3 regions of the Gilliamella sp. B2889 genome follow, and region 2 is predicted to be linked to each of the others. Evidence: riboswitches for the same ligand, from Rfam matches in the RefSeq annotation. Region 2 holds a riboswitch; each other region holds the start of a gene.
The links. A riboswitch is a leader RNA that binds a small molecule or an ion and turns the genes downstream of it on or off. The one in region 2 is predicted to bind thiamine pyrophosphate.

Region 1: linked by a shared signal. The riboswitch ahead of tenA (thiaminase II) and the one ahead of thiB (thiamine ABC transporter substrate binding subunit) in region 2 are both predicted to bind thiamine pyrophosphate.
Region 3: linked by a shared signal. The riboswitch ahead of thiM (hydroxyethylthiazole kinase) and the one ahead of thiB (thiamine ABC transporter substrate binding subunit) in region 2 are both predicted to bind thiamine pyrophosphate.

What each region holds. Positions count from the first base shown of each region.
Region 1 is NZ_JAFNNF010000007.1:88,273-98,710, forward strand. Features, by position in the region: gene J3U09_RS10215 (thymidine kinase) at 1-47, shown strand, start outside; gene J3U09_RS10220 (aldose 1-epimerase family protein) at 107-1,315, shown strand; gene J3U09_RS10225 (UbiX family flavin prenyltransferase) at 1,445-2,032, shown strand; gene J3U09_RS10230 (pyridoxamine 5'-phosphate oxidase family protein) at 2,037-2,477, shown strand; gene J3U09_RS10235 (GFA family protein) at 2,534-2,929, opposite strand; gene pdxT (pyridoxal 5'-phosphate synthase glutaminase subunit PdxT) at 3,260-3,841, opposite strand; gene pdxS (pyridoxal 5'-phosphate synthase lyase subunit PdxS) at 3,841-4,725, opposite strand; gene J3U09_RS10250 (PLP-dependent aminotransferase family protein) at 4,835-6,238, shown strand; gene J3U09_RS10255 (SemiSWEET family transporter) at 6,637-6,900, shown strand; gene J3U09_RS10260 (hypothetical protein) at 7,316-7,549, shown strand; gene J3U09_RS10265 (DUF1161 domain-containing protein) at 7,685-8,089, shown strand; TPP riboswitch at 8,126-8,214, shown strand; gene tenA (thiaminase II) at 8,266-8,910, shown strand; gene asnA (aspartate--ammonia ligase) at 8,957-9,949, opposite strand; gene J3U09_RS10280 (hypothetical protein) at 10,192-10,438, opposite strand, start outside.
Region 2 is NZ_JAFNNF010000001.1:456,765-467,202, forward strand. Features, by position in the region: gene dinB (DNA polymerase IV) at 2-1,057, opposite strand; gene cptA (phosphoethanolamine transferase CptA) at 1,131-2,825, opposite strand; gene thiQ (thiamine ABC transporter ATP-binding protein ThiQ) at 2,980-3,681, opposite strand; gene thiP (thiamine/thiamine pyrophosphate ABC transporter permease) at 3,659-5,239, opposite strand; gene thiB (thiamine ABC transporter substrate binding subunit) at 5,253-6,251, opposite strand; TPP riboswitch at 6,292-6,400, opposite strand; gene argS (arginine--tRNA ligase) at 6,918-8,651, shown strand; gene J3U09_RS02160 (hypothetical protein) at 9,061-10,347, opposite strand.
Region 3 is NZ_JAFNNF010000002.1:200,337-210,774, reverse strand. Features, by position in the region: gene trpS (tryptophan--tRNA ligase) at 1-637, shown strand, start outside; gene trkA (Trk system potassium transporter TrkA) at 752-2,113, shown strand; TPP riboswitch at 2,168-2,269, shown strand; gene thiM (hydroxyethylthiazole kinase) at 2,322-3,107, shown strand; gene thiE (thiamine phosphate synthase) at 3,107-3,748, shown strand; gene thiD (bifunctional hydroxymethylpyrimidine kinase/phosphomethylpyrimidine kinase) at 3,760-4,572, shown strand; gene J3U09_RS03865 (heavy-metal-associated domain-containing protein) at 4,768-4,974, opposite strand; gene J3U09_RS03860 (M20 aminoacylase family protein) at 5,403-6,575, shown strand; gene J3U09_RS03855 (MFS transporter) at 6,591-8,015, shown strand; partial or broken gene J3U09_RS03850 (tRNA uridine-5-carboxymethylaminomethyl(34) synthesis GTPase MnmE) at 8,105-8,287, opposite strand; gene J3U09_RS03845 (DMT family transporter) at 8,560-9,462, opposite strand; gene J3U09_RS03840 (LysR family transcriptional regulator) at 9,611-10,438, shown strand, end outside.

The DNA.
Region 1 (10,438 bases), on a different contig from region 2:
CAGTTTGTCGAAAACACTGGAAAGCAGGGAAGGTAAGACCCAATTAACGCATATCCTTGCTTATGATGGATATATATTTTAATTATAATTATAAGGAATTAATCTCATGAAAATTAGAAATCTTACGTTAGCTCTAGCGCTTGGAGCAATCTCCTATTTTGCCAATGCTACACATTATATTATTACTGACACCGACATTCAAATTAGAAAAGGTGGCTGGGTAGTATCAAGTGATCAGCATGCAAAAGGTGCACCGAATTTTTATTTAAGAAATACAGTTCTTAGAGGTGGGCTTCAAAATGATGTTGAAGTTTTAACTATTAAAAGTGATGGATTGACTATTAAATTAAGCCCAACTCGTGGTCTAGGTATCCTTTCAGTTGAAGGTGATGGAGTCCGTTTAGGTTGGGATTCCCCGGTTGAAGAAATCGTTCATCCAAATAATATCAACTTAGAAAGCCGTGGTGGTAATGGTTGGTTAGATGGTTTTAATGAAATGATGGTTCGTTGTGGTTTTGAATGGACAGGTCATGCAGTACAAGCTGATGGAATGATGTATACCCTTCATGGACGTGCGCAAAATACACCTGTTTCAAAACTGTTTGTTGATATTGAAGACGAAGCACCATACACCATTACCGTTAGTGGTCTTATCAAAGAAAAAGCTTTCAAAAAAAGCAATTTAGAAACTTGGGTTAGAATTTCTCATGTACCAGGAACTAAAGAGTTTACTGTTCACGATACTGTGACTAACCAAGGTGATTACCCGCGTGATTATCAAATTATCTATCACAGCAATTTTGGTACACCAATCCTTGAAGAAGGGGCAAAATTTGTTGCACCTGTTAAAGAAGTTTCACCATTCAATGATTATGCGGCTACCGGCCTTAAAAATTGGCAAACCTATTTAGGACCAACAAAAAACTTTGACGAAATGGTTTATAACATCTTCCCTTATGCGGATTCAAAAAATCAAACTCAAGTGATGTTGGCTAACAAAGCAGGTGATAAAGGGGTTGGTATTTCATTTAATACTAAACAGTTACCAGTGCTTACATTATGGAAAAACACCGATACGCTTAAACAAGGTTACGTGACCGGTATTGAGCCAGGCACAAGCTTTGCTTATCCAGTTACTATTGAACGTGAACAAAAACGTGTTCCTCAATTAGAACCAGGTAAAAGCGCTGACTTTAAGCTAACATATAGCTTATTATCAAATAAAGAAGCTGTAAAAACTTATGGTGACAAAATTAAAACCATCCAAGGTAAACAAACTACAAAAGTAGTTGAACAACCAATGGCTAAAGAATAAGTTATATCAAATTCCACCGCTAACAAAAAGGTTAGCGGTGACTTTCACTCCGCGATTAAACAAATTCCCATACCTTAACGCACTAATCTAAGTTAAAATAAATTCAGAAATTTAACTGTAGGAATCAATATGAGAAGAATGATAGTTGGTATAAGTGGCGCAACAGGCTTTGCTTATGGTATAAAAGCTTTAGAACTCCTAAAACCAATGGACATTCAAACCCATCTTGTCATATCAAAAGCGGCCAAAATAACCGGGAATTACGAACATTCTAAATCCCAGTTAGCACAATTAGAATCTTTAGCCGATATGGTCTATTCGGTTGACAATATTGGCGCTGCAATTGCTAGTGGGTCATATAAAACAATGGGCATGTTAGTTGCACCTTGCTCGATGCGAACACTGGCAGCAATAGCTCATGGTCTATCTGATAATTTATTAACACGCGCTGCTGATGTCGTTTTAAAAGAGCGTCGTCGCTTAGTGTTAATGACACGAGAAGCCCCATTACATCTAGGACACATTAAAAATATGGAAGCGGTGACATTAATGGGGGGAATTATTTTTCCACCTGTTCCTGCGTTATATCAACATATTGAAAGTGTCGATGATATTATCACTCATAGTGTTGCCAGAGCGCTTGATCTGTTTGATATTGATGTACCTAGTTTACCGCGCTGGGGTGAGGATATGAGTCTTAATCAAAAATCTGAATAAAATAATGAAATCATCTGACCATAAAATCGTGCAATTTATTAAACAGCAACATGTGTTAAGTTTGAGCCTAATATTAGCAGAAAACCAACCATGGTCATGCAACGCATTTTATGTATTTGATGAAGTTAATTGGTGCTTATATTTCTTATCAGAATTGAAAACCCAACACGCACAAGCGATGCTAAAAAATCCTAATGTTGCTGGCACGATTAGCATTAGTCCAAAATCGGTTGCTAAAATACAAGGGATACAATTTACAGGCAATGCTCAATTGCTTGCAGAAAATCAAGCAAGTCATGCTTATAAACTTTATTATCATGCCTTTCCTTTTGCCAGAGTGATGAAAGCACCGATTTGGTCTATTCAATTGCAACAAATCAAGATGACAAATAACCTAATGGGTTTTGCGCATAAAACCCATTGGCAACGTAATGAAGACCTTTAAAAGCAGACTTAGCGTTTGAAAATAAACATCATCCAGCGAATGATATTAACATCGAATTATTTTGGGGGGATTCCTTCTTCGAATTCAGGATAACCATCACAAATAATATCCCAATTCGCTTTTGAACCGGTATAAATATGAATACGCTTTTCCGCATTAATTGGTTCATTAATTAGGCCAATACGTAATCGATAACTACCATTATCACGACTAGAAAAAAGGTGTGAACCACATTGACCACAAAAATGGCGATTAACGCCTGAGCATGAAAAAATTTTTATCTTTTCTTCGCCCTTAATAAAAGTTAAATCTTCCTTGTTAATGGCTGTTGCAGCATTAAAAGCTGAACCTGTTTGTTTGCGACAACGCGAGCAATGACAATACACAATTGTTTTAATCTCATTATTTAGTTGATAGACAACCTCGCCACATAAACAACTTCCTGTCATCATAATTTATTTACCTTTTTTATTTATCATTTGTTAACACATTATAAAGACAGATAAAAATAAGTTACAAGTAATTTAAAAAATAGATAAAAAAAGTTGAGGAGCGGGGTTTTTGAGGAAAAAAAGCACCAATAATTAGTGCAAATAATCAAATAAACTAAATTTACTTTTTTATTTATCCGATTTATTCCCTTCAAATACATTAAAATCAGAAATAAGTTGGAAATAATTTAAAAAATAGAAAAAAAGTTGAGGAGCGGGGTTTTTGAGGAGAAAAAGGCACCAATAATTAGTGCCTATAATCGAATACCTTTTTATATAAGAGAAAAACGGTCAGCATTTTTCAATAAAATAGCGCATTATGCGATTATCGGTCGTTAGTTCGGGATGGAATGAGCAGACTAAAATATTATTCTGCTCTGCCATTACGCAATGATTATCAATAAAAGCAAGTTGTGTGACTTGCTTGCCCGCCTTAGCAATATAGGGCGCTCGGATAAAAACGGCTGGAACTTGCTTGCCAATAGGTGCAATATCTAACATCGTCTCAAAGCTAGCAATTTGCCGACCAAATCCATTACGTTCAACCACAATATCCATCAAACCCAGTTGTTCAACTTCGCTATGGCTTGTTTCATTACCGCAAAGCACCAAACCCGCGCAGGTACCAAAAATCCCTTTACCTTGCTTGGCAAACTCTTGGATTGGTTCAAATAAGCCATTTTGCCGAATTAAACGACTTATTGCAGTTGATTCACCACCCGGAATAATTAAACCATCAACTTGACGCAATTCCTCGGCCTTTTTTACTGCAATTGGGATGACTAAATCAATAGTTGCAAGCATATTTAAATGTTCAGTCACTGCGCCTTGTAAATTAAGCACACCAATGGTTTTACTTGCTTTTGAGCTCATTACCAACCTCGCTCCTGCATTCTTTCAGATTCGCTTAATTTACTGATTTCGATACCTTTCATCGCTTCACCTAATCCTTTTGAAAGTTCAGCTAATCTTGGATAATCGTCAAAATATGTTGTTGCTTGAACGATTGCTTTAGCAAATTTTTCCGGATTTTGCGATTTAAAAATACCTGAACCAACAAACACACCATCGGCACCAAGTTGCATCATCAATGCAGCATCAGCAGGCGTAGCAATGCCACCAGCAGCAAAATTAACAACCGGTAGTTTACCCAGTTGTTTGATTTGTAATATCAACTCATAAGGTGCACCAATCTCTTTAGCAAATGTCATCAACTCATCTTTTGATTTACCAACAACTAAACGAATTTGTTCATTTACTCGGCGCATATGCCTTACTGCTTCTACAATATTACCTGTTCCTGGTTCACCTTTGGTGCGTAGCATCGAAGCTCCTTCACCAATTCGACGCAGTGCTTCGCCTAAGTCACGACAACCACAAACAAAAGGTACGGTAAATTCATCTTTCAATAAATGATATTGTTCATCCGCTGGTGTCAGCACTTCGCTTTCATCAATATAATCTACGCCCATGGACTCCAAAATGCGTGCCTCAACGATATGACCGATTCGCGCTTTTGCCATAACAGGTATGGTAACTGCTTTCATCACTTCTTCAACGATTGTTGGATCAGCCATTCGTGCTACGCCTCCAGCAGCGCGTATATCAGAGGGAACACGTTCTAAAGCCATTACAGCCACTGCACCTGCTTGCTCAGCAATTTTTGCTTGTTCGGCATTAACTACATCCATAATCACACCGCCTTTTTGCATCTGTGCCATGCCACGTTTTACTGTTTGTGTACCTGTTTTCATGATTACTCCTAATTAAATAAAGTATTATTCAAAATAAAATTGCTACAATAAACAGCCAATTGGACTATAATTAACCCATCCAATTATGCATAAATCAAAAAACTGATAAACGATGTGGAATAAACAAAAATTAGCGGCTTTTGACGGAGCACTATTTAAAAAAGTGATCCAGTTGATTGAAAATTACATTGAACAAGGGGTATTAATAGCGGGTGAGAGATTACCATCAGAGCGAGAGTTGGCTAAAAATCTGCACGTTAACCGCTCCACTATTGTCCATGCGCTAGATATCTTAACTGAACGTAATGTATTGGTTCGTAAGCAGGGTAGTGGAACCTTTATTAATGATCAAAAATGGGGGCTTCAAGCTTACTCCACCATTAACTGGCGACTGCCAGCCCATTTCTATCAAAATCGCAAAAGTGTATATCAACAAAAAGTATTTCAGACTCGTCAGCAAATGGCGAACATCTGTGATTTGGCTAATGGTGATTTACCAACTCATATGATGCCCAAATTAATGTTACCCAATATCACCTCTCATGAAATGGTTGCTTATGAAAAGCAAAGCGACATATTGCAATTGGGTCTACCTACACTCAAAGTGCAGATCGCCAATTATATGTTGAACCAATTTGGTATGATGGTTGATACCGATCAAATTTTAATAACCTCAGGAACGCAGCAATCCCTCTTTTTAATTACTCAAGGATTATTAAAACCTGGCGATGCAATAGGCATTGAATCACCTTCATATTTCTATTCATTACCACTATTTCAAGCAGCAGGCTTGCGGTTATATGGTATTGAGTGTGATGCTGAAGGGATAACCTTAGAGAGTTTACAAAAAGTCAGTTTAGAACGGCAAATTAAATGGTTATTTCTAAATCCAATATTTCAAAATCCAACGGGATGTGTGATGAGTAATCATCGAAAAAAACAGATATTGGCATTTTGTCGAAAGCAGTGTATTGGTATTGTTGAGGATGATGCTTATAGTGGGTTAACTTTTGATCAAAAGAGTCAAATCGACCCGATAAAAAAATATGATACCAGTAATCAAGTTATCTATTTAGGATCATTATCCAAATATATTGGTCGCAACATACGTATTGGTTGGATGATTGCACCGAAAGAAATTATCGAAAAACTAGCCAATATAAGGCATCACATTGACTCAGGATTAAGTATATTACCGCAACTTTTAGCTGAAGAATATTTGACTCATCACTACCAATCCCATCAAGAATGGTTACGCCAGCAATTAAAACAAAAGGCTAACCAACTAATAGATTGGCTTGATGACTATTTTAAAGGTGACATCAATTACCAGATACCCACAGGCGGTTTTCATCTATATGCCCATTTGCCCGTTAGCAGTCAGGCGCAGGAGTTGGCTATTTTAAATCAATTACTAGCAAAGCATATAATAGTGTCACAAGGCACTGACTTTGGGGATCGAGTTGGCGCTATACGTTTAAGTTATGGTCATTTTGCAAAAGATTTGATGAGATAAAGCGAACTAAGTTTTTATTGATTGTTCTAACAGGTATTTGGCGTTAATAAATAGATCATAACTGCTCAGACAAACAGGCAGGGTTAATCGGTAAACTTCAAATCTCATTATTGGATTGAATCTCAGCTAAATAATCACAAAACTATCAAAAAATCGCGGTTTTTATGCCTTATTAGCTACATTATATGATATAACAATTTGCGTTTGATATAAGGCATTCGTAGCAATAACATTTATTATTAAAAACCATATCCGATTACTTAAAATAGATTCACATAAAAAATCTTATCATTTTATTTACAAAATATTATCTGAAACCACGGTACACTAATATTTAACTCACTTGTTATATATGTTAGATTATTTGCTCCTTTCATATATAAGCAGGTAGGCTGATTTTGAATCTTTCTCCAAAAGCTTTTCACTATTTGGGTGTTATCGCAACACTTGCATCATTAGGAATGTACGTATCGTATATCCCACAAATTATCGACAATCTTCATGGATTTAAAGCTAATCCAACTCAACCTTTAGCGGCAGCAATTAACTGCTCATTATGGGTCTGTTATGGCTTATTACGACAAAAAAAGGATTGGCCAATTGCAATAGCTAATTTTCCAGGGGTATTATTTGGTTTAACCGCGTTTATTACTGCTTTATAAATTCTTGTTTTAACTCCCTTATATTTTCTTTATACAGCATAATATATGCTGTATTTTTTTATATTCACAATTCTTGTGAAATAGGCTAGATAATTGTTACTCAAAAATTGAGAAATCAGAGAAGATTAAAAATTAACCTTGCATATAACTTATTAATTATTATATTGTTATGGAGTTATCAACAGGTTTGTTAAATACTTATCAAATAATAAAGTGAATAATTTAATCGATTAATCTAATCGATTAATCTAATTTATCGATTTACTATTGTTATCTAATAGTGATTAGACTATAGTAAAAGTCAGCCTATTTTTTAGGCTGGATTCATCTTCAAAATCTATCAGAATGTTATTTATACAAAGATTAACTAAATTTGATGATTAACAAATGAGTTTTATAAAATAAGGAAATCACCATGGCTGATATTAATCTTTCCGATGATTTGATAAAAGATTTTATCTACTCAATGTACCGTAAAGAGGTATTATTAAATTTAAAAGGTGTGGTTTTGACTGAAGAAGATCGCAAACAACTCCACGCAAAAAGAGACTTTGTAAATCAATTATCTGAAGCCGAATTATCCGATATTCGCTCATGGGTTCTAGATAAATTAAAATTACTTGAAAACCAACACCAAGAGCAGAATTAACTAAAAAATCTATACTAAGCTAGCTTTTTCAAATCTATTGATAAAATTTATTTGCAGCGTTATTCAAAACGATATGGACAGTTTAAACAATCGTTTTATAATGCATCAGTTACTCGATAATCTTAAGGAAAGATCATGAAAAAGTTAGCAGTAGTGTTATTATTAGGTCTCCCAGTTATTGCATCTGCGTCCAATTGTGACGAAATTAGTGCAAATATCGCCGAAAAAATTAAAAATAACGGTGTTAATGAAAATAGCTTCCAATTAAAACTTGTTCCTCAAGATGAACAAAATATTGAAGGTAAAATCGTTGGATCATGTGATCGAGGTAAACAAAGCATTGTTTATATTCGTACACCATCATCAAAATCAGTTAAAGATGAGCCTGAAACACCTGTTGAAATCACACCACAACCCGTCGAGTGCTACAGCCCTAGTAACGCTCCAGTTCAAACGCCAGCTTCGGCACCAGTAGAAAAAGTTCAAACTCCAGAGCCGACTTCTACAGAATCTCAGGAAACTGAACAAAAAGCAGAATAAACGAAAATTTAAGTAACCATTTTATAAATTTTATAATTTGTTTAACCGGGGTGCTATAGGCTGAGATTATACCCGTTGAACCTGATTCGGTTAATACCGACGAAGGGAGTTTAAAACACGTCTATTATAGAAATCTGTTTAACTCCTTATAGCGAATTTGTCAAAAAGGAGTCATTATGCCATCATTTAACTCACTGATTGAATCAAGCGAGTGGAAACACTATATTCAACATGATTTTGTTCAACAATTAGGAAAAGGCACATTAGACTTAACCTGCTTTCAATACTACCTTAAACAAGATTATCTTTTTTTAATCAACTTTTCCCGAGCTTGGGGACTTGCAGTATATAAAAGTCACGACATTGCTCAAATTCGTCAATCATTAGAGAGTTTAAAAATCATTGTTGAAGTTGAACTCGATCTGCATATTGAATATTGCAGAAAATGGCACATATCTGAATATGAACTAAGCACATTAAAGGAAGCCAAAGCCAATAGCGATTATACACGTTATGTGCTTGATATAGGATTACACGGCGATATATTAGATATACACATAGCAATGGCACCCTGTTTAATTGGGTATGGCATGATTGCCAATTGGATTCAAGGTTGGGACGAAAACAACCCATATCGCTCTTGGATTGAGATGTATGCTAGTAAGGAGTTTCAACAAGCAGTACAAAAAGAGATTGCTTGGATAGAAGGACAATTACTTAATATTAGTGAAAACCGATTTAAACAATTAAGCCAAATATTTAAGCAAGCGACGCAATTGGAAATAAATTTTTGGCAAATGGCATTGGATAAAAGTGACTAGTAAACAGCATGTTTTACCATTTTAGATAAAACATGCTGAGCATGAATTATAAAAGTTGTTGATAGTTTTGCTTGGTTACATCATCCCAAACACTTGCTTGGACTTGCCCAATATGATGTTGTTGTAAAAGCAACATAGTTAGTCGAGATTGTCCAATCCCGCCACCAATTGTCTGTAAAAAATCACCATTAGCTAATGCCTTATGCCAAGCATATTGGAGACGATCTTCATTATTGGTTAATTTTAATTGACGCTTTAACGTCTCAGGATCGACGCGAATACCCATTGACGAAATTTCAAAACCACTATTTAAAACTGGATTCCAAACTAAAATATCACCATTTAATCCTTTAGACCCCATCTCATTATCGCTACTCCAATCATCATAATCAGGGGCGCGCACATCGTGTTTTTCTTTATTTGACAAATCACCACCAATACCGATTAAAAATACTGCGCCTAACTCCTTAGTAATCGCATTTTCGCGCTCTTTTGGTGACAAATTAGGATAACGTTTTAATAACTGTTCACTATCCATAAAAGTGATCGACTCTGGTAAAAAACAAGAAAGATGATATTTTTCTGAAACCACTTTTTCTGTAGCCTTAATAGCACTATAAATCTTCTCTACCGTCTGTTTCAAATAAGCAAGATTCCGATCTTCAGGACGAATCACTTTTTCCCAATCCCATTGATCGACATAAACAGAGTGAATAGGGGAGAGCTTATCTTCATCAGGGCGAAGCGCTTTCATATTGGAATAAATACCTTCACCAATTGGAAAATTATGTTGGCTCAATATTTTGCGTTTCCATTTAGCGAGTGAATGAACCACTTCAAATTGTGCATCAGGAATACTCTTAATATTAACCTGTACCGCCTTCTCAGTCCCAGATAAATTATCCTGAACACCATCACCAATTTGACTTAAAAGTGGGGCTTGAACTTCAATTAGTGATAAATTATTAGCTAATTGCTCAGCAAAAAATTGTTTAACAAAATTGATCCGTTGTTGCTGCTCTTTAAATGATATCGTCATGTCTCATCTCAAAAAGTGAATGGGTTAGTGACGATAAATTAAACTAGAAAACAGAAATATGCAAGTTAGAACATATTCGGACTTTTTATAAAGCGCTAAGCACTATAATCAAATTCACGGATTTCCGATGCGGGCAAGGACTGCATCACACATTAAACGTAAAAAATGAAATTAAATTACCCAATAATACAATATATTAGGTAATTATGCTTCATCATATAGGTAAAAGATAATTGAGTTAATTATTGATTAAAATAGGAGGAAACAATATGGGTTAAATTTGGCTTTTGCCATTTTGCGATGAACACAAAATTAGGTACTATAAATGGATACCTTTTGTTTCCAGCCATAGTAAATTCAAATTTACTGGTAATCCAGCCTTTCTTGAACTTGAAATTTGAAATTGATGTCATTGGTATTCGAATAACATCATTCGTTAAATCTGCACCGAGAGTTAAGCCAATTAAAATAATTTCATCGGAATTAAAA
Region 2 (10,438 bases):
ATCAAAACTTAAAAATAAGTTGCTTTTCAACTTGTGGATCAATCAACGTCACATGAAAACCAATTAACCTAACACCCCGATCATTGCGCCTTTCTAGCCAAACTTTATGAGCTTGTTCAATCAAATCAGCTTTATCCAACTTAGACCAAACATGCTCTTGAGTCGTAAGCTGAAAATCATCAAACTTAAGTTTCACACCTTGGCGAGCAATAGAGAGATCGGAGCGGACTTTACTTAAACGCTTCTCCAACTCCTCAAATAGCGGATCAAATTGTGCTAAACACTCATCCCAACTGTGAATATCATCAACCAACGTGCGCTCTACCCCAACTGACTTGCGTTGCCTATCATTACAGACTTCGCGTTCATCAATCCCTTGGCAACGTTCATATAAAATACGTCCAAACTTACCAAACTGATTAAGTAACTTAGTCAAATCATAATTAACCACATCTTTACAGGTATAAAGCCCCAACTCTGCTAGCTTCTTCTCGGTCACTTTACCCACACCGGGGATCTTCTTCAGTGGAAGTTGCTCAATAAATCCTTCAACCTGATCGGGTGTAATCACATATTGCCCATTTGGCTTATTCATATCAGATGCGATTTTAGCTAAAAACTTAAGTGGAGCCACACCTGCTGACGCGGTTAACTCAAGTTCCTTATAGATTGCTTGTCGAATATCTTGGGCGATTAACGTAGCAGAACCATGACAAAGCTTACAATCCGTCACATCCAAATAAGCCTCATCAAGCGAAAGCGTCTCAATGGCTTGAGTATAACGCTTAAATATTTGATGGATTTGATTGGAAACCTCTTTATAGACGGCATGACGACCAGGAATGACCTTGATATTAGGGCACAGCTTAATTGCCTGTGCCATTGACATCGCACTATGCACACCATACTGACGAGCAATATAATTAGCAGTTGCCACCACACCACGCTTACGCGGATCGCCACCTACGGCGATCGGCACATTGCGATAACGTGGATTGTCTCGCATTTCGACAGCAGCATAAAAACAATCCATATCGACATGAATAATTTTTCGCATAATGAAGGTATTAGTATATAGAAAATAACTGTATAAATATACAATACCATACCTTTACTTTATCTGTAAATCACTATTTAGCGAGCTGATCGAAATCGGTTAACCCCTCTTTACCATGAGGATCACCAATCCATCGAGTTGGCTGTGCAAATTTTTCATTCACAATACTTTTTTCGGGTTGATAATCATCGAAGCTTAACCCAGCCAAATCAGACCAAGTATGAATCAAATCCTGAGTACTAAATTTTCGATTCACATAAGACTCAAAATGATTATTAGGATGACTCACTAACCACTTAGGTGATTGCCAAAGCATAAAAGGAACCGTATACATAGCCCTAGTTGGCGCCTTCTCATTACGCCCTAAAACATCATGCGGAGCCGTTTGATAAACTTCCTCACCATGATCGGAAAAATACAAAATAAAACCATTTGGATCACCATTCTTAAATAGCTTAAACAGCTCAGTGGTAACAAAATCATTAAACGCGACCGCATTATCATAACTGTTATAAACTTTTAACTTATCATTATCCAAATCAAAATTTACGCCAGTCTTATCTTTAAAACGCTGATACTCCTCACCTTCCGGATAGCGCAGCTCATATTTCATATGCGTACCGAGCAGATGAATAACAATAAATTTCTTTTCAGCAGGATCATTTAGCACATTCTTAAACGGCTCAAAAACCGACGAATCATATTGTCTGGAACTCTGGTTACGATCATTATTCATATAAAACTGCTCATCAGCTTGCTTAGAGAACATCGTCAACATCGTATTGCGCTTGGTCATCGTTTGTTGATTGGTAATCCAAAAAGTCTTATAGCCGGCCTGCTTCATCAAATGAATTAAAGATGGCTTAGAAAGATATAAATCAGGATGTTGCTCATCGGCCAAGGTTAGCGCTTGTTGCAAAATCTCGATCGTATAAGGTCTTGATGAAACAACATCATTAAAAGCAAGAAAATCAGGGTTATCTTTTTTAAATTGCTCGATTAACGGCGTCGTATCACGGTCATAACCATAAATGCCCATACGGCTACGAGTAGTTGACTCACCAATCACCAGCACTAACGTTCTTGGAGTATTTCCATTGGCATCAGTTAAATTTTCGAATTTAGGCAAGGTTTCGAGATGATTCAAGATTTTGTCCATATTAGAAAGCTGAGAACGATAAGCAATATAACTACTGAGCAATTGCCATGGAACCGTCGTTTCCATCCGACTTAACAGATGCTGGGTAGCGCGCTCAAACGAAGTCTTCTTAATCGCCACACTAATAAACAATGGCATCAACGCATAAACCACAATGATTATCGACACCACCCATTTAGTCATATTTTTGACATAAAACGGTTTAACCTTAAACCACAAAAACACCCCAACCAAAATATAAATCAACAGCACGGCGACGAGCTTAATACTAAGGTACTGGGAAATAAATTCATGTGACTCATTATAGTTCGACTCCGCCATCACAAAAAAAACGCTCTGCGAAAACTCTTGTCGATATATCGTAAAATAACCAATAGAAATCAGCGACAACCCACCGACAATAATGCCATAAATGGTTGCATATTTTTTGGTAAAATGAGGAAAAAATAGGACTGGAATCAACCAAATCATACTATAAATGATCGAATCGCGAAGCCCAATAAAATTAGCATGACCTGACAGCGCAATATAAAGTTGCAAAGCACAAGAAAAGTAACAGAAATACAAAATCGCATAAACCAACGAACGCCAACTAAAATTCCTATCCAACTTTTGCCTCATTAATCACAAATAGAAGTGTCACTAAACTAACAAAAACAGATTAACAAAACCTTAAGATGGAACTAATAAAGATTATTTATTGATTATGATGAAAGGGATTCAAAAACCCCGTTCCTCAACTTTTTTTTACGGAGAATTCTAATTATGAATAATAACTTATCCCTAACAATTTAGCTATCTCTTGATTTTCAGCTAGCTGTTTTGGTTCTGCATTAAATATGACGTTTCCATTTTCAATAACCACACAGCGGGAAAAATGGCTAAGTGACTCATCCAGATAATGCGATACCATCATTAAGGTCAGATTAAATTCACTACAAACCTGATTCACCAATGCCAACATTTCAAAGCGAAGAGCTTGGTCAAGAGCAGAAAATGGCTCATCTAATAATAGTATAGGACGATGTTGTATAAGACAGCGAGCCAGTGCCACGCGTTGCCGTTGGCCACCCGATAGCTGTTCGGGATAGCGATGGTTAAAGCCTTCCAGCCCGACACGAACCAGAATATCATTAATAGTCATTTGTTCAGCTCGACTCAGTTTTAATGTCGGCTTGATGCCTAAAGCAATATTTTGTTCAACCGTTAGATGGCTAAATAAGTTATTTTGTTGAAATAGCATCGATACCGGGCGTTTACCGGGTAACGTTGTTGTGACATTTTGGTTATTTAAGATGATTTGTCCTGATTTAGGAAAGATGAACCCCGCAATCAAGCTAAGTAATGTACTTTTGCCCGCGCCACTTGGACCGACAATAACAACCCGTTCTTTAGCAGCAATATTTAGCGTAAAGTGCATGTTGAAGTTGTCATATTGATATTCAATTTTTTGAAGTTCGATCATAATCCATCACAACCAATAAACTAAAAGATAAAAGTAATAATATCGCGGCTGTCACGATACTTTCTTGATAATGATAATGCGATATCTGTTGGTATAAATAATAAGGTAACGTGGTCACCGACTGCCCGCCAAACAGAGCTATTACCCCAAAATCGCCCAATGACAATATGGCAGCAAGGGCAAAACTCATCAACATAAGGCTTTTTAACCCCTTAAAATCGACCAAATAAAAATGCGTTAAACCATTGATATTAAGGGTTTGGGTTAATTGCCAATAGCGAGCCGTAATATCATACATCGGCGTAGCTAAATTTTTAAGGATGAAAGGTAACGCCATTAACCCATTACAAACCATAATTAATAAGCAGATAAAAACAGTGTTATGACTAAAACCGAATAACAATAAAAACAATCCCGATGCTAATACCATGTTTGGTATGGCTAATATCAATGAGGCAACCATCATAAGCCGATTGCTTAATTGACGTTGTTGGTTAATCAATAGTCGGCAATTGGTCCATAGCAAAAGTAACCCAAGTAACATCGCTATCATAGCCGAACCTATAGCAATAAGGATTGAATAGAGTAAAGCTTGTTGCAACATCGATGTGAGTAATGAGATTTGGAAAAAATAGAAACCTTGAAAAAGTATAGTAATCATCGGGGACAATATAAATAATCCCCCTATTACGATAATTATCATACTAATCATTTTTAACCAATTGGTTATCGGTAATTGATAGTTGGAGTGACTAAATTTAACACTCAGCTTTCTATCATTTCTATTTATTTTCTGCATCAAGCTGATAAAAACAATACAGCAAACCAACTGCACGCAAGATAGTAATGCGGCTTGTAATAGATCAAAGTCTCGCACCGCTTGATAAATAGCCACTTCCAGCGTGGTATATTTTGGACCACCACCCAATGCAAGCACTATGGCAAAACTCGAAAAACAGAGCATAAAAATAAGTGCTGCCATAGGCAATATTTGTCTACGAAGTAACGGCCATTCAAGTAATTTAAAATAGGTAAATGTTGAAAAATTAAGTTGTGCCGCTAACTGTCTTTGTTCTATCGCAACACTGTTTAATGTTTTGTAAAAGAGCACACAAGCATAAGGAAAATTCAAAAAAACATGAGCCAACAAAATACCTTGCAAGCCATAAATAGGAAATGAAAATGGGATATGCAGTACTTGGCAAATGTAAGCCAGTAAACCTTGTTGCCCATATACCGACAACAACCCTGTCACAACCACCAAAGCGGGTAAAATAAAGGTAATTGGCATTATTTTTATCAGTAACTTTTTACCTTTAAAATCAATAAAGGAGAGCGCCTTAGCCATTAATATTGCTGATGCCAGCGAAAGTATTGTCGATAACAAAGCTTGATAAAAAGTGATCCAAATAATATGAAGCACATAACTATCAAGATAAATCGTCAAATTTCCTGACTCTAAGGCAAATCGCCAAATAGCAATAAGTGCCGAGCTTAAAATGATGAGTATTAAGCTCGCTGCACTCATTCCGGGTAATAACGATTTAAATTTCAACATTGGCGATACGGATCTATTTACTAATTGCCGATTGCCATTCTCGAATCCAAGCTTTTTGATGTTTTTCAATCTCTGCCGGCTCAAATTCTAACGATTTATTGACTGAATTAATTTGCGCAAAAGCATTAGGTAGATCCGTTTTGATAATCGGATACATCACATTTTTCTCAGCAAATTGGTGTTGGACTTCAGGTGTCAGCAAATAACGTAAAAATTGGCGCGCTAGGTCAATTTCTTGACTGTATTTAATAATTCCGGCTACTTCAACTTGACGATAGTGCCCTTCATCAAAAATAGCTGCTTCGTAGTGATGCTCGTTTTCATTAATGATATGTGCCACTGGCGATGTACTGTAACTAAGTACAAAATCCGCTTCGCCTTTTAAAAACATACCATAAGCTTCGCTCCAACCTTTGGTGACTGTCACCGTGTTTTTAGCGATTTGTTGCCACGCTTCTGCTGCTTTATCTCCATAAACTTTTTTTACCCAAAATAGTAAACCGAGTCCTGGTGTACTGGTTCTTGGATCTTGGTAGATGATTTTCCAACCGGCTTTGTTTTCAACCAGTTCATGTAAAGAATGAGGTGGATTTTTGACTTTGTTATTATTGTAGATAAAAGCAAAATAACCAAAATCATAAGGCATAAAACTATCATCCCACCAATTGGTGTTGAGATTGTCGGGTTTAGCGATTTGATGAGGAATAAGAATATTCGCTTGTTTGGCTTGCTCTAATAGGTTGTTATCTAACCCTAAAATAACATCCGCATTCGTTTTATCGCCTTCAAGGCGAATACGATTTAAAACCGACACACCATCACCTAATGTCACAACCTCAAGTCGGCAATTGCATTGGGCTTCAAACCCTTTTTTGATTGCCTCACCGGGTCCCCATTGTGACATAAATGAATTATAGCTATAAACCGTCAAAGTCGGCAGTTCTGCATTGGCTAATGGGCTAAAAAGTGAAAATAAAAAAATAACAGGTAGTAAAAAGTTTTTACAAAACATTTTGCCTCCAAAGAAATAGGTAAAAGACAAAAGGTTTGAGCAGATATAATAACTCAAATCCCTCCGCTGGCATTATCCAGTTCAGGTTCGACGAGTTATGTCAGTCAATCTGACACTCTCAGCCCACTAGGGCACCCCGTTGAGAACGACATTAGTTTAGAGGGTGAAGGTATAATTGTAAATAGTTACCCTCAACGGTTGCCTACAAACTTATCTATGATTTTGGAAGAGAGTAACTGCGCTTGATCAAACTGATAGCTTTATAAAATTCCCGCTTAGCCCCATTTGTAATCAGAAAATCGATTTCTTGCTTATTTAAGGAGTGAGTGAGTTTTGCATATTCATCCAAAAGGATATTTTCACCATGATTATCATACTATTTTGTCAATTGTGAATCTGAGTTGTTGCAGATGGCCTTGAGCAAACACCGAAGTTGAAAAGAGCAAAAGGATATTAATAATCAGTTAGTTAAATAAATTTCGGCACCTGTTTTCTCTTTATTTTTTTATCTATTTTATAATTGAGTTGATAGATTACATCTAAATAAAAAAATTTTCGTTTATAAAAGAATCAGCTATTTACTTGTCCTTAACTAATCCCACAGTGACAATTTATCAATTTATCAGTATTATATTGGGCATTTTATTTTAATCGATTAGGTTCAGTGTGAATATTCAACAACTATTAACACAACGTGTTTCTCAAGCAATGATTATGGCGGGTGCTGATAAAAACTGCGACGCTTTAATCAAGCAATCAGCTAAAGCCCAATTTGGTGACTACCAAGCAAATGGTATCATGTCTACCGCTAAAAAATTGGGAATGCCACCACGAGCATTAGCTGAAAAAGTATTACAACATCTTGATATTGATGATATTGCCGATAAAATCGAGATCGCCGGTCCTGGTTTTATTAATATCTTTTTAAAAGATAGTTGGATTGCTGAACAAAACGAAGTCGCGCTAAATAGTGATAAACTGAATATTACTTTACCAGCCAAACCACAAACTATTGTGGTTGATTACTCTGCACCAAACGTAGCAAAAGAGATGCACGTCGGCCATTTACGCTCAACTATTATTGGTGATGCTAGTGTCCGAGTATTAAGCTTTCTTGGTCATAATGTTATCCGTGCCAACCATGTTGGTGATTGGGGAACCCAATTTGGGATGTTAATCGCCTATCTTGAAAAAATGGAAAACGAACATGCCAATGACATGGAACTTTCAGATTTAGAATCGTTCTATCGCGCAGCTAAAAAACATTACGACGAAGACGAAGCCTTTGCCGAAAAAGCCCGTAATTATGTCGTAAAACTTCAAGGTGGTGATCAATATTGCCGTGAAATGTGGCGAAAATTGGTGGATATCACCATGACACAAAACATTGCCACATATAAACGCCTTAATGTCACCTTATCGGTTGAAGATACAATGGGCGAAAGCATCTATAACAGTATGCTACCAGGCATTGTTGCCGATCTAAAACAGAAAAAATTAGCGGTTGAAAGTGACGGTGCCATCGTCGTATTTCTAGATGAATATAAAAATAAAGAAGGCGAACCAATGGGCGTTATTATCCAAAAACGTGATGGTGGCTATCTTTATGCAACAACCGACATTGCCTGTGTAAAATATCGTTACGAAACACTTCATGCTGAACGTATTTTATATTATACCGATTCACGTCAACACCAACATCTAGAACAAGTTTGGGATATCGTACATAAAGCGAAATATGTACCAGAATCCTTAAAACTTGAACACCACATGTTTGGAATGATGTTAGGTAAAGACGGCAAGCCGTTTAAAACTCGCTCAGGTGATACCGTAAAATTAAACGACCTGCTTGACGAAGCAACAGAGCGTGCAGAAGCACTAATTAAAAGTAAAAATCCCGATCTTTCTCCAACAGAACTTGCCAAAGTGATTGATGCAGTAGCGATTGGCGCAGTGAAATATGCCGACCTATCCAAAAATCGTACCACCGATTATGTTTTTGATTGGGATAACATGTTGTCATTTGAAGGCAATACTGCACCTTATCTACAATATGCCTATACACGCGTACTGTCGGTGTTTAGAAAATCAAATATCAACGAAGATAGCTTAACTGGTAATATCAATTTAGGCACGGACAAAGAGCGAACATTAGCAATTCGATTAATTCAATTTGATGAAACCGTTTCAACCGTTGCTGCAGAAGGCACACCGCATTTGCTGTGCGCCTATTTGTATGATATCGCCACCCTATTTTCTAGCTTCTATGAGCACTGCCCAATTTTGGCAGCCGAAAATGAAGACTTGAAACATAGCCGTCTAAAACTGGCATCTTTAACAGCAAAAACCCTTAAAACCGGTTTAGATATGCTTGGAATTAAAACGGTTGAAAAAATGTAACAAAACCAGCCACCGATATTGTTCAATATCGGTGGTATATCTCCACTTAAAAACATCTTAAAAATTTCAGCGTTTAAAATTGAGGGTAATTTTATAAAACCAAATTCATCCCCCAAAAATCCTCAACTTTTTGATATAAAAACACAACTAAACGCCACAGCTTAAAGCTGGATTATTCATATAAAACAATATTAAAAAGTTGGATTTAGAACCTCAAAAACCCCGCTCCTCAACTTTTTTTGTGATAAAACACCTCAAAAATAAACCCGCGGGTAATTCAAACGTCGCTAAGCCACAAAATCGCTTTTATGGCTAAACGACGTTGACTCGTAGCTTACTTTTAATCACCTAATACTATTTTTTATCAATCCCACCCCCGTCCTAAGGATTATGGACGAAGAAATAAAAACTAAGGATAGGCACAAAGTCCGTCGCTGCCTAAGAGGTTCTGCCTCATCACATTACCATTGTGCGTACCCACGATAACCTGGTCACGACCAATGGAGTCACTAGTCCAGAAAAAAAGTTCGAAGGCGGTGCCAACGGTATTATAACCCCACTCAGTGAAAAAACCCGAACCTATATGACGCATAAAACTATTACCAAATGAGGAAGGAGTGGCACTAGGTACAACTAAATCTTTACGAACTGCATTGGTTAAATCCTTTACGCGAGGCATTCGATAACCGATACCATTACACCAAGATAAGGCAGGAGAATAATTGCCATTCCAAGAAACACGGTGGACGAACCACTGCTTCAAAGTAAAACCATATTTAACAACTGGATTACCTTGACCATCACGACCGACCAACTCGAAGGTCTGAGGCAAAGAAGGTTTGGAAATACGACTAGGATTGTCTGAATTAATCTGGAATCTAGTAGCGGAAGGACCAGTTAAAGTAACACGAACGCTTGTAGCTGTAGAATTAGTCATTTTAACTGTGATACCACCCTGAGATATTGGAGGCCAATACAACGCCTGACTACTGCCACTAATAAGTAAATCAAAATACAATCCATTAGCACCAGTAGTAGGAAAGTTTTGACCGTAAGAGGATGGCTCATTTGACTGAGTGAGAAAACCCTTAGTAGGGTCCCATATCAAAGCTGGGCCAGCATAACCACCTGAATTAGGTCTGGCAAAACAAACCATCGGCGTAACGTTAGGATTGATGTAATAAATTACACTACTTGCACTGAAATCACTACGATTGGGAACGCCATAACGTGTAGATAATGTGCCGTTAGTACTTGATAAGGTAAACTTATAAGGTGCCTTACAAATTGTTGGCACAGTACTACGTGATACAGCTTGACCATATTTATCGACGATAGATAAACTTACAGAACCTGTAGCAGTAACGCCAGAATCACCATCTTCATCCCCCCAATAATTATAAGGCGTACCGATAAGTGCACTTAAAGCGACTGAATTAGTATTAGTAGGGACCAACATACGAATATCAGCAAAACTTTGACCTGCAACCGGTAAGACGATTGGGGTTATAGATGAAGAATTGGTAGAAGGCGTATAATGTTTACCATCAGATAGTGTAATACCAAGCAGATCGTTAGTATTAACAATACGAGTACGACCACCGTCGAAAGTCAGATAAGGTGCACTACCCTGTATCGCATTCCTAGTTGTCTGTGAAGTTAATGCGTGCCCCGAAAAAGGAAGAAAAAGAGCCACAAAAAAGACAATTTGCCGGGATAATTGAGAAAAGGATCGAAAAAAGGATCGCGTGAAAATTCGCAGAATTTCACTTGATTGAGTAGAAAAA
Region 3 (10,438 bases), on a different contig from region 2:
TATTAACGCCGGGCTATTTGATTATCCAGTATTAATGGCTGCTGATATTTTGTTATATCAAGCTAATTTAGTTCCTGTAGGTGATGACCAGAAACAACATCTCGAGTTATCACGTGATATCGCTATGCGTTTTAATGCACTTTATGGCGATATTTTTACTGTTCCTGAGCCGTTTATTTCTAAAGTAGGTGCTCGTGTGATGTCTTTACAAGATCCAACCAAAAAGATGTCTAAATCAGATGAGAATCGTAACAATGTTATTGGTTTACTTGAGAATCCGAAAGATGTCGAGAAGAAGATTAAACGGGCAATGACCGATTCAGACGAACCACCTGTTGTACGTTATGATTCAAAAAACAAAGCCGGTGTTTCAAATCTGTTAGATATTTTGACAGGTATTACAGGTAAGCCGATTGCTGAACTTGAAAAAGAGTTTGAAGGCAAAATGTATGGTCATCTAAAAACCGAGGTGGCAAATCAAGTTATCGAGATGTTAACCGGTTTACAAGCAAAATATCATCAATATCGAGATGATGAAAATTATCTTCTTTCAATTATGCAAGAAGGAGCACAAAAAGCTCGCGCTAAAGCAGAGCCTACGTTGAAGAAGGTTTATGACGCAATCGGTTTTGTATAATCTAAAATAAGATTGCGATTATTACTAAACAATATCAAACGGCTTTAATTGATATGAGCTCTATTGTTCTAATAATGAGTTAGCTTGAGGCCTTTTGATTATAATAGGTTTATTATGAAAATTATCATTCTTGGTGCAGGCCAAACTGGTAGTGCACTTGCTGAATATCTAGTAACTGAAAAGCAGAACGATGTGACTGTCGTTGATGAAGATCATGATAAATTGCAATCTTTGCAAGAGCGTTTTGATTTACAAGTCATTTGCGGTAAATCCTCTTACCCACAAGTATTAGAGAGTGCTGGCGCGGAATCAGCCGATATGTTAGTTGCCGTTACCAATTCTGATGAAGTCAATATGATGGCTTGTCAGATTGGGCATGTGATGTTTAATATTCCACAAAAAGTTGCTAGAATCCGTGCTCCTGAATATAACGATGAAAGATACCCATTCTTCAATAAAGATTGTATCAACATCGATCATATTATTGCTCCTGAAAACTTAATTACAAATCATATTAGCCAATTAGTTCAATATCCTGGTGCTCTACAGTTTGCTTCGTTTTATGATAATCGTGTCTGTTTGGTTGCTGTAACCGCTTATTACGGTGGTGCGTTAGTGGGGAGCGAACTGTCCGAACTTAAAGAGCATTTACCACATGTCGAAGCGCGTGTTGTTGCTATTTATCGTCAAAATCGTTTTATTCGTCCAATAGGTTCGACTTTAATTGAAGCTGGAGACATGGTTTATTTTATTACCCCTCCTCTTAACATTAAAGCTGTAACCAGTGAACTACAACGGCTAGAAAAACCTTATAAACGTATTATTATTAGCGGTGGTGGTGGCGTTGCCATTGCTTTAGCTAAACGTTTAGAGAATGATTATCAAGTTAAGTTGATTGAACGTAATGCAGAAAAAGCTGAATTAATAGCTGAGCAGTTAGTTAATACCACCGTGTTACATGGTGAATCATCAGACCAAGAATTATTATCGCAAGAGCAAGTCGAGTTAACCGATCTGTTTGTGGCGGTCACTAGCGATGATGAAGCCAATATTATGTCATCTATGCTGGCAAAAAGAATGGGGGCAAAAAAAGTCATCGTTCTTATCCAGCGACAAGCCTACTTAGAATTGATTAACGATAGTGTTATTGATATCGCGATTTCACCACAACATGCCACTATTTCAGAACTACTAAGCCATGTTAGGCAAACGGGTGTAGTTAAAGTTGTCTCATTACGCCAAGGTGAATCAGAAATTGTCGAAGTAGTTGCTCGTGGTGAAGCGGAAAATTCAAAATTAGTCGGTAAAAATATCAACAGTTTAAAATTACCTTCAGGTGCTACGATTGGTGCCGTGGTTCGTGGTGAAGATGTAATTATAGTAAATACGGATTTAATGATTGAAGATGGCGATCATTTAATAATTTTCTTACCGGATAGACGCGCCATTAGTGATATAGAAAGATTATTACAATAACTTGTTTAATTTTTAAACTCAGTTCATAATAGATTCAATTTTATCCAAATTTGTTATTTAGACTCGGGGTGTTTTTTGTTAGAGCAAAAAACTGAGAATTTACCCGTTGAACCTGATCTGGATCATGCCAGCGTAGGGAAGTCTCTGTCTTAATTACCGCTTTTGACACATTCTTCCCTTAATATTATTTATTAGATAAGGAAAGAATATGTCGGTCATTAAATTATTTTCAAATCAAGATGCCATTCCTTTTATTGAGCAAGTTCATCAGAAGCGACCTTTAATCCATTGTATTACCAATGATGTGGTACAAAATTACACCGCTAACGTTCTTTTGGCGATTGGGGCTTCACCAGCGATGGTGGTAGCTGAGCAAGAAGTTGAGGACTTTGTTGCCATTGCAAATGGTTTGTTAATTAATATTGGTACGATCAATAGTCATAGCGCTAAAAGCATGTTACTAGCCGCCGCAAAAGCTAATCAAACTCCTTGGGTATTAGATCCTGTCGCAGTTGGAGCAGCATTGAAATATCGTACTGAAATTGCTAAGCAATTATTAACATTTAAACCGACAGTTATTCGAGGAAATGCTTCAGAAATTCTATCATTAAGTGGTCAACAATCATCATCAAAAGGGCCTGATGGACTGGATTCTACTGATTCTGCATTAAATGCGGCAATGCTATTAGCCAAGAAATATCAAACCATTGTTGCAATAACAGGTGAGACCGATTATGTCACAGATGGTGAGCAGGTTTATAGCATTGTTGGGGGTGATATCGCGCTAACACAAGTAACTGGTACTGGTTGTTCATTATCTGCGATTGTAGCTGCATTGATTGCAAGTTCTGAAGATCATTTAAAGGCTACTGCTTCAGCCTGCTTTATGATGAAAAAAGCGGGTGAACTCGCTAATAAACAGCAAGGGCTAGGTACTTTTGCTATGTCAATTATTGACCAACTTTCTGTTTTCACCACAAATAAGGATTTTTGATGAAGAAGCAACTTGATTTAACACTCTATTTAGTACTTGACCCAGTACTTTGTGATGGCATAAATGGTATGGTTAATACCACTAAGTTTGCAGTTGAAAATGGTGTTACTGCCGTTCAATTACGTTCAGAACAAGAATATTCAGGTAGAAATTGGTATAAAGCCGCCCAAGCTTTAAAAGAAGTATTAATCGACACTCAAGTTCCACTATTGATTAATGATCATATTGATATAGCTTTAGCTGTCGATGCCGATGGTGTTCATGTTGGACAAAGCGATCTACCTGTCGAAGTTGCACGACGATTAATTGGAGAAGATAAATGGATAGGGCTTTCAGTCTCTAATTATTCGCAACTTGAGCGCGTTCCTTGGCAACTAGTCGATTATCTAGGTATTGGCCCTATCTATCCAACCCCCACCAAAAAAGATGCAGCAGAAGCAATAGGCATCGCCCAATTGACTGAACTTGTTAAAGCAAAACAATGCCCTGCCGTTGCGATCGGTGGTATCGGTGTAAACAATTTAACTGAAGTGATTCAAACTGGCATTGAAGGTATTGCCGTTGTATCCGCAATTTGCGGGCAAGGAGATATTGCTAAGGCCACATCTGATTTGATTAGAAAAATAAGACAAGCAAGATAGGAAATTAAACCATGACAACAGTTTCATTAACTATAGCTGGTAGCGATCCTAGTGGCGGTGCAGGTATTCAGGCCGATTTAAAGGCCTTTTCAGCGCTTGGCGCTTATGGGATGTCAGTCATTACTGCTTTAACCGCACAAAGTACACAAGGTGTTAATAGCATATACCCGGTGCCACCCGAATTTGTTGAGGCTCAATTTAACACACTTTATCAAGATATCCATATTGATAGCGTTAAAATCGGTATGCTGATGAATAAAGAGATTGTAACCACAGTTAATCATCTATTAAGCAATAATCCTATTGCCAATATTGTTCTTGATACGGTAATGATAGCCAAAGGGGGGCATCCTTTATTGAGAAATGATGCCATTACCGCTATTCGAGAATTGCTATTACCATTCGCCACTATCATCACCCCTAACCTTCCAGAAGCAGCAGCATTACTTGATTGTCATGAGGCACAAAACGAAGATGAAATGCAACAACAGGGTTATGAGCTACTCAAATTAGGCTGTCAGGCAGTATTAATGAAAGGGGGACATTTGCCAAGTCAAGAAAGTCCGGATTATTTAATCACGCCAACAAAGATCATCAGAATGGCATCACCACGTATCCAAACTAAAAACACACATGGTACAGGTTGCACATTATCCGCAGCTATTGCAGCATTACTACCAAAATATGAGTTAGAAGAAGCCGTTAAACAAGCAAAAAAATACCTACAAGGTGCCATTGAAAATGCAGATAATTTGAAAATTGGTAAAGGAATTGGACCTACTCACCATTTTTATCAATGGTGGGACACCGCAGGAAAAGGCTAGAAAGCTAAATGTGGTATTTTCGGCAAACGCTATTTTCAACAGCTATATACTTCATCGACAATCCGTGCCAATGAAGTATATGAAAACTTTTTTAGTGCATTATCTAGTCAAATAGAGGCTATTGGATATTTGTATTATCTAGTATTTAAGCGATTGTCTTAATCGTTTAAAATGAGAAATTGTAAAAGTATTGCCTTAATACGAAATACCCACAAACTCAAACCCTGCTTGATTAACGGCTTGAATTGCAGCTTCTTGCGAGATAGTACCACCTTCTATATCAACTTCATGTTTCGCTAAATCAACAGTCACTTTAGCTTTAGGATCAATATCATTAATTGCTTTAGTAATGGTTTTAACACAATGTTGACAACTCATATTATCGACGATTAATTTCATCATTATCCCCTTTTGTTATCTATAATTCATCTAGTGCAACGTTGGAACATCTATAATTAAAATAAATTTGCCTGCCATATAAAGTATAGTGATTATATTACGCCAATAAGCCTACAAAAAAAACACCTCAGAATAGTGAAAATTTATAAGATTTATATCTGTTATTAATAAAACGTAATGATTGAGCGTTTCTGCTCCTTTATACTCAAATAAACCATGGTGCCAAGAAAAATAAGCAAGGTTATCCTTCAAGAATAAAAATTGAATAACAGAAATAATCGACTTATACAAAATTAGATTGTATATTTATTCATCTATGTGGTTTTGATAATAAAGTTAGTTTTTGTTTTTAAATATAATTTTAACTTAGATGTATAGTTCCATTTTTATTTTTTCTCATAAACGATATTCAGGTTAATTAGGAGCCTAAAATGCAGCATATTATGGAAACGATTAGAAAAACAGAACAAGAATTTGTTGATATTCGACATCAGATTCATAAACATCCTGAGTTAGGTTTTGAAGAGAAAAAAACCAGTGATTTAGTTGCAAATAAGCTATCTGAATGGGGCTATGAGGTTCATCGTGGTCTAGCAAAAACTGGCATCGTTGGTGTTTTGAAAAATGGCGCTAGTAATAAGAAAATAGGTATTAGAGCTGACATGGATGCATTACCTATTGTTGAAGCTTCGGGTAAACCTTGGAGCAGTGTTAGCCATGGTAAATTCCACGGTTGTGGTCATGATGGGCATACCACTATTTTGCTATGTGCAGCTAAATATCTTGCCGAAACACGCAACTTTGATGGGACTTTACATGTCATTTTTCAACCAGCTGAAGAGTTGTTATATGGTGGGAAAGTGATGGTCGATGAGGGTTTATTTAAACAATTTCCTTGTGATGTGATTTTCGGTATTCACAATATGCCCGGATTTAAGGAAGGCCATTTTTATTTTAAAAGCGGTGCTCTTATGGCTTCATCCGATACGATTCATATCACCATCAAAGGGAAAGGTGCTCATGGAGCCATGCCTGAGCGAGGAATTGATGCGACGCTTGTTGCTTGTTATATTGGCATTGCTTTACAAAGTATTGTTTCCCGCAATGTTTCACCCTTTGAGAAAGCTGTTATCACGATTGGTTGTATTCAATCTGGCGAAGCCCCCAATGTGGTCAATAGCGATGCATTGATGAAGCTAACCGTCAGAGCATTAGATAATAATACCCGGACTTTATTGCTCAAGCGTATTACCGAAATTGCCACTTCGCAGGCGGAAAGTTTTGGCGCCTCAGTTAAAATCGAACATATCAATGGTAGCCCTGTTTTACATAATGGTGCTAATGCAACAAAATTTGCATTAGAAGTTGCTCAGAAATTAGTCGGTAAAGATCGTGTTCATGATAATTGCCATCCTTTTATGGGCAGTGAAGATTTTGCTTTTATGTTAGAGAGCAATCCAAATGGTTGTTACATGATTATCGGCAATGGAGACGAACCAGGATTTTGTAGTGTTCATAATCCTGGTTATGATTTTAATGATAAATGTATTGTTCCTGCTGCGTCATATTGGGTTGCATTAACTGAAACATATTTAAGTAAATAAGGATAAATCGCATCTATGTCTGGTTTAAATATGTCAACTTCAAAGAATTCTAGCACCAAGCAATTTAAAAGTTATAACCGGTTAACATTAGGTATTGTATTAGGAGTTATTACTTTTTGGCTGTTTGCTCAATCAATAGTCAATGTTGGACCGGCTGTTCAGCATACTGTTGGTATCACTCTAGCCTCTTTTAATTTAGCAGTAAGTTTGACTGCACTTTTCTCTGGCTGCTTTATTGTGGTTGCTGGTGGTTTAGCTGATCGCTTTGGACGAGTTCGTTTTACTTACTTTGGTTTTATTTTAAGTATTATTGGTTGTCTTTGTTTGATTTTCGCCCAAGGAGAAATATTATTTACCTTTGGACGCATTATTCAAGGCTTATCTGCAGCCTGTATTATGCCATCGACTTTAGCATTAGTGAAAACCTATTATCAAGGCAAAGATCGTCAGCGTGCATTGAGTTTTTGGTCGATTGGATCTTGGGGCGGCTCGGGCACTTGTGTGCTTGCTGGCGGTGCAATAGCGACTTATTTAGGTTGGCAATGGATCTTTATAATCTCTATTATCTGTGCTGTATTAGGTATGCTTTTGTTGAAAGGAACTCCTGAAACCAAAATTGAAGATCCTTCGAGTCTGCCAAAATTTGATTATGTAGGGCTATTTGTTTTTGTTATTACGTTAGTTTCATTAAATCTTGTGATAACCAAAGGTTCTACTTTTGGATGGACTAGTCTAACAACATTATCGTTGGCTACCGTTTGTTTTGTTTTTATGATTTTATTTTTTGTTATTGAAAAAAGTAAAGCGAGTGGCGCTTTCATTGATTTTGCATTATTTAAAAATATCCCTTACCGTGGTGCTACCTTATCCAACTTTATGCTAAATGCTGTTGCAGGCACGTTAATTGTGGCCAGCACTTATACCCAACAGGGGCGAGGGTTTACCTCTTTCCAAAATGGATTATTAACTATTGGTTATTTAGTTTCGGTTTTATGTATGATTCGTGTTGGTGAAAAAATCTTACAAAAGGTAGGTGCGAAAAAACCAATGTTAATGGGACCGTTAATTACTGGTTCCGGAATTGCATTGATGACGCTGACATTTTTACCAGATATGCTTTATATCATTTCAGTATTAGGTGGCTACATTTTATTTGGTCTTGGTTTAGGTTTTTATGCGACACCTTCGATCGACACAGCAATTTCTAGCGCCCCTGAAGATAAAGTTGGTATTGCATCAGGAATATATAAAATGGCAAGTTCATTAGGCGGTGCTTTTGGTGTCGCCATTTCAGCATCAATTTATGCTGCAGTTATTGCCAGTGGTCAAAGTATAGCAACTGGCGCAGCAATTGGATTATGGATTAATGTCGGATTTTGTCTGTTATGTTTTATTTCAATTTTATTTTTAGTTCCAAATAATGCCGGCAAAAATAAATAGCTTAAGTTAATTTTTAATTCTTAAAACACTTCATAGGGATATGACTTTTTATTTATATCCCTATATTTCTAACCAACATTATGTTCAGCTTATTTACCAATGCAAAATGAGCTGAATATGCGCCCTAGTAGATCATTGGAGGTAAATTCGCCAGTGATTTCACTCAATGACTCTTGCGCAAGCCGAAGTTCTTCTGCTAATAGTTCGCCAGCATGAAATGTTGTGAGCTGGTATTTACCATTATTTAAATGCTCTGCTGCTTTTTCAAGTGCTTATAAATGTCAGTGATAAGCCAAAAGTCTCATCCCGTGCTACTCATAAAACACATTACCTGTTTGATATAATCACATATTTAGGTTAATAGCTGATCCTTTTCGTACTAATTGAATGAGGGAATAGCCATAACGAGTACAAATCTACTTAACCGTCATTGCACAAAACATTAAATGACATTTTACTCAAAAAATCTTTAAACAAAAAAACTCTCGAACTTATGGTTAATTATGTCAAATAATGATTATTGAATTGTGATATTAGGACTTTTTTAACGATTAATTTTTAATATTTGATAAGATCCTGTCGCATATATCACTCCACTTATAACTAAAAGGGCTCCAGCTAACTGTAATAAATTGGGTATTGTACCGGTTATAAAAGCGAGTAATAAAGTAAAAACAGGTACGAAATTGAAAAACAATGAAGTATTAGCTGCACCTAGTTCTTTTATCCCAACATTCCAAAATAAATATGCTAATACTGAACCAACAAGTCCCATATAAATAAGAATAATTTGATTGTATGTTGAAATTTCTTCAATCTCTTTTATTAAGTCACTTTGATAAAAAGAAAATACAACTATTCCTATAGTACCAAATAACATCGTAAAAGCTGTTGTTTGTAATGGTGTCGAATCGGATATAAATCTACGACATCCAACAGTGTAGGTTGCCCAAGCCAGATTTCCCAATAAAATAATCAAATCACCACGAGTAAAATGTAATTTAAATATATTATTTATATCACCATGGCTTATCACTAAAATTACACCAATCAAGCTGATCAACATCCCTACAGTTTGTGGCAATGAAACACGGTGTTTTTCTGTAATTGATGATATTAATATGGTTGTCACTGGCGATGTAGCCATAATAAGTGCACCATTTAAAGCGGATGTAGTTTGTAACCCGATAAAAAAGGCTAAATTGAAGCCTGTAATGCCACATAATCCAAGTAAAATTAATGGTTTCCAATTTAATTTAAATGCATTGATGTTGCCTTTATCTTTAATGATCATAAAAACAAAAATAGCTAATGTTGCAATAATAAAACGTTCAGAAGCTGCTGTAAGTGGCGATACGGAAGAGACAACTATCGAACCAGCATTAAAATTAGTTCCCCAAAAAAAGGTTGATAGTATAACAAGTAAAATTGTAATTTTTTTTTTCATTTTAATCTCTATTTTATTCATAAAAAGGCATCTAATGGTATCAAGTTAGTTCACGTTGCTTAAGGTAGGTCAATAACTGATAGATTTTGATTTTATGAATAATTCATTCATAGTACAATAAACAAAAAAACAAGGTTAAATTTCAAAAATGAAATTATCATTAGATGATTTGGTCATTTTCGTTAATGTAATCAAAGAAGGTAGTATTGTTAAGGCATCGCATAAACTTTGTATGCCTTCACCAACTATAAGCAGACGTCTAACTCAATTAGAAGAGGCTATTGGCGGTCTTTTGATGCATAGAAGCAGTAGGAAGATCACCCTTACCACATTAGGACAAATGTATATTGCTAAATTTACTACCTTAGTTGAGGAGTTCGTTGAAACAGCTGTAGATTTGTATGATTTTAATAAAAAGTTATCCGGAACAATAAGAATAACTGCACCATTAAGCCTAACACATCAATGGCTTGGAAACTGTGTGTTTTCATTTATGAAAACATACCCTGATATAAAAATAGATTTAATGGCTACGAATCAAATTGTCAATTTAGCTGATATGAATATAGATATTGCCATACGTGTGGGAGATTTGACCGATAGTGATTGGATAGCAAAACGAATACTATTATCGAAAAATATATTGTGCTCATCCAAAGATTATTTAGAACAAATACCTATATGTACACATCCCATTGATTTGCTCGACAAAAATTTAATTAATATAAGCCATAACCTAAGCTGGTCACTTACTAATACCACAAATAAAGAATATTATGAGGTACAAGCAAATCCTTATTTAATTATGGATGATACTGAACTAATAATTGACGCAACCAAAGCAGGAATGGGGATATGTTTTGTTCCATCTCAGTTTGTTCAAAAAAGTTTAGTTAATGGAGAGTTAGTGCAAGTGTTACCTAATTGGATCGGTAGCATTCGACCTATCTCTTTAATATTCAAGGATAGAAATTAT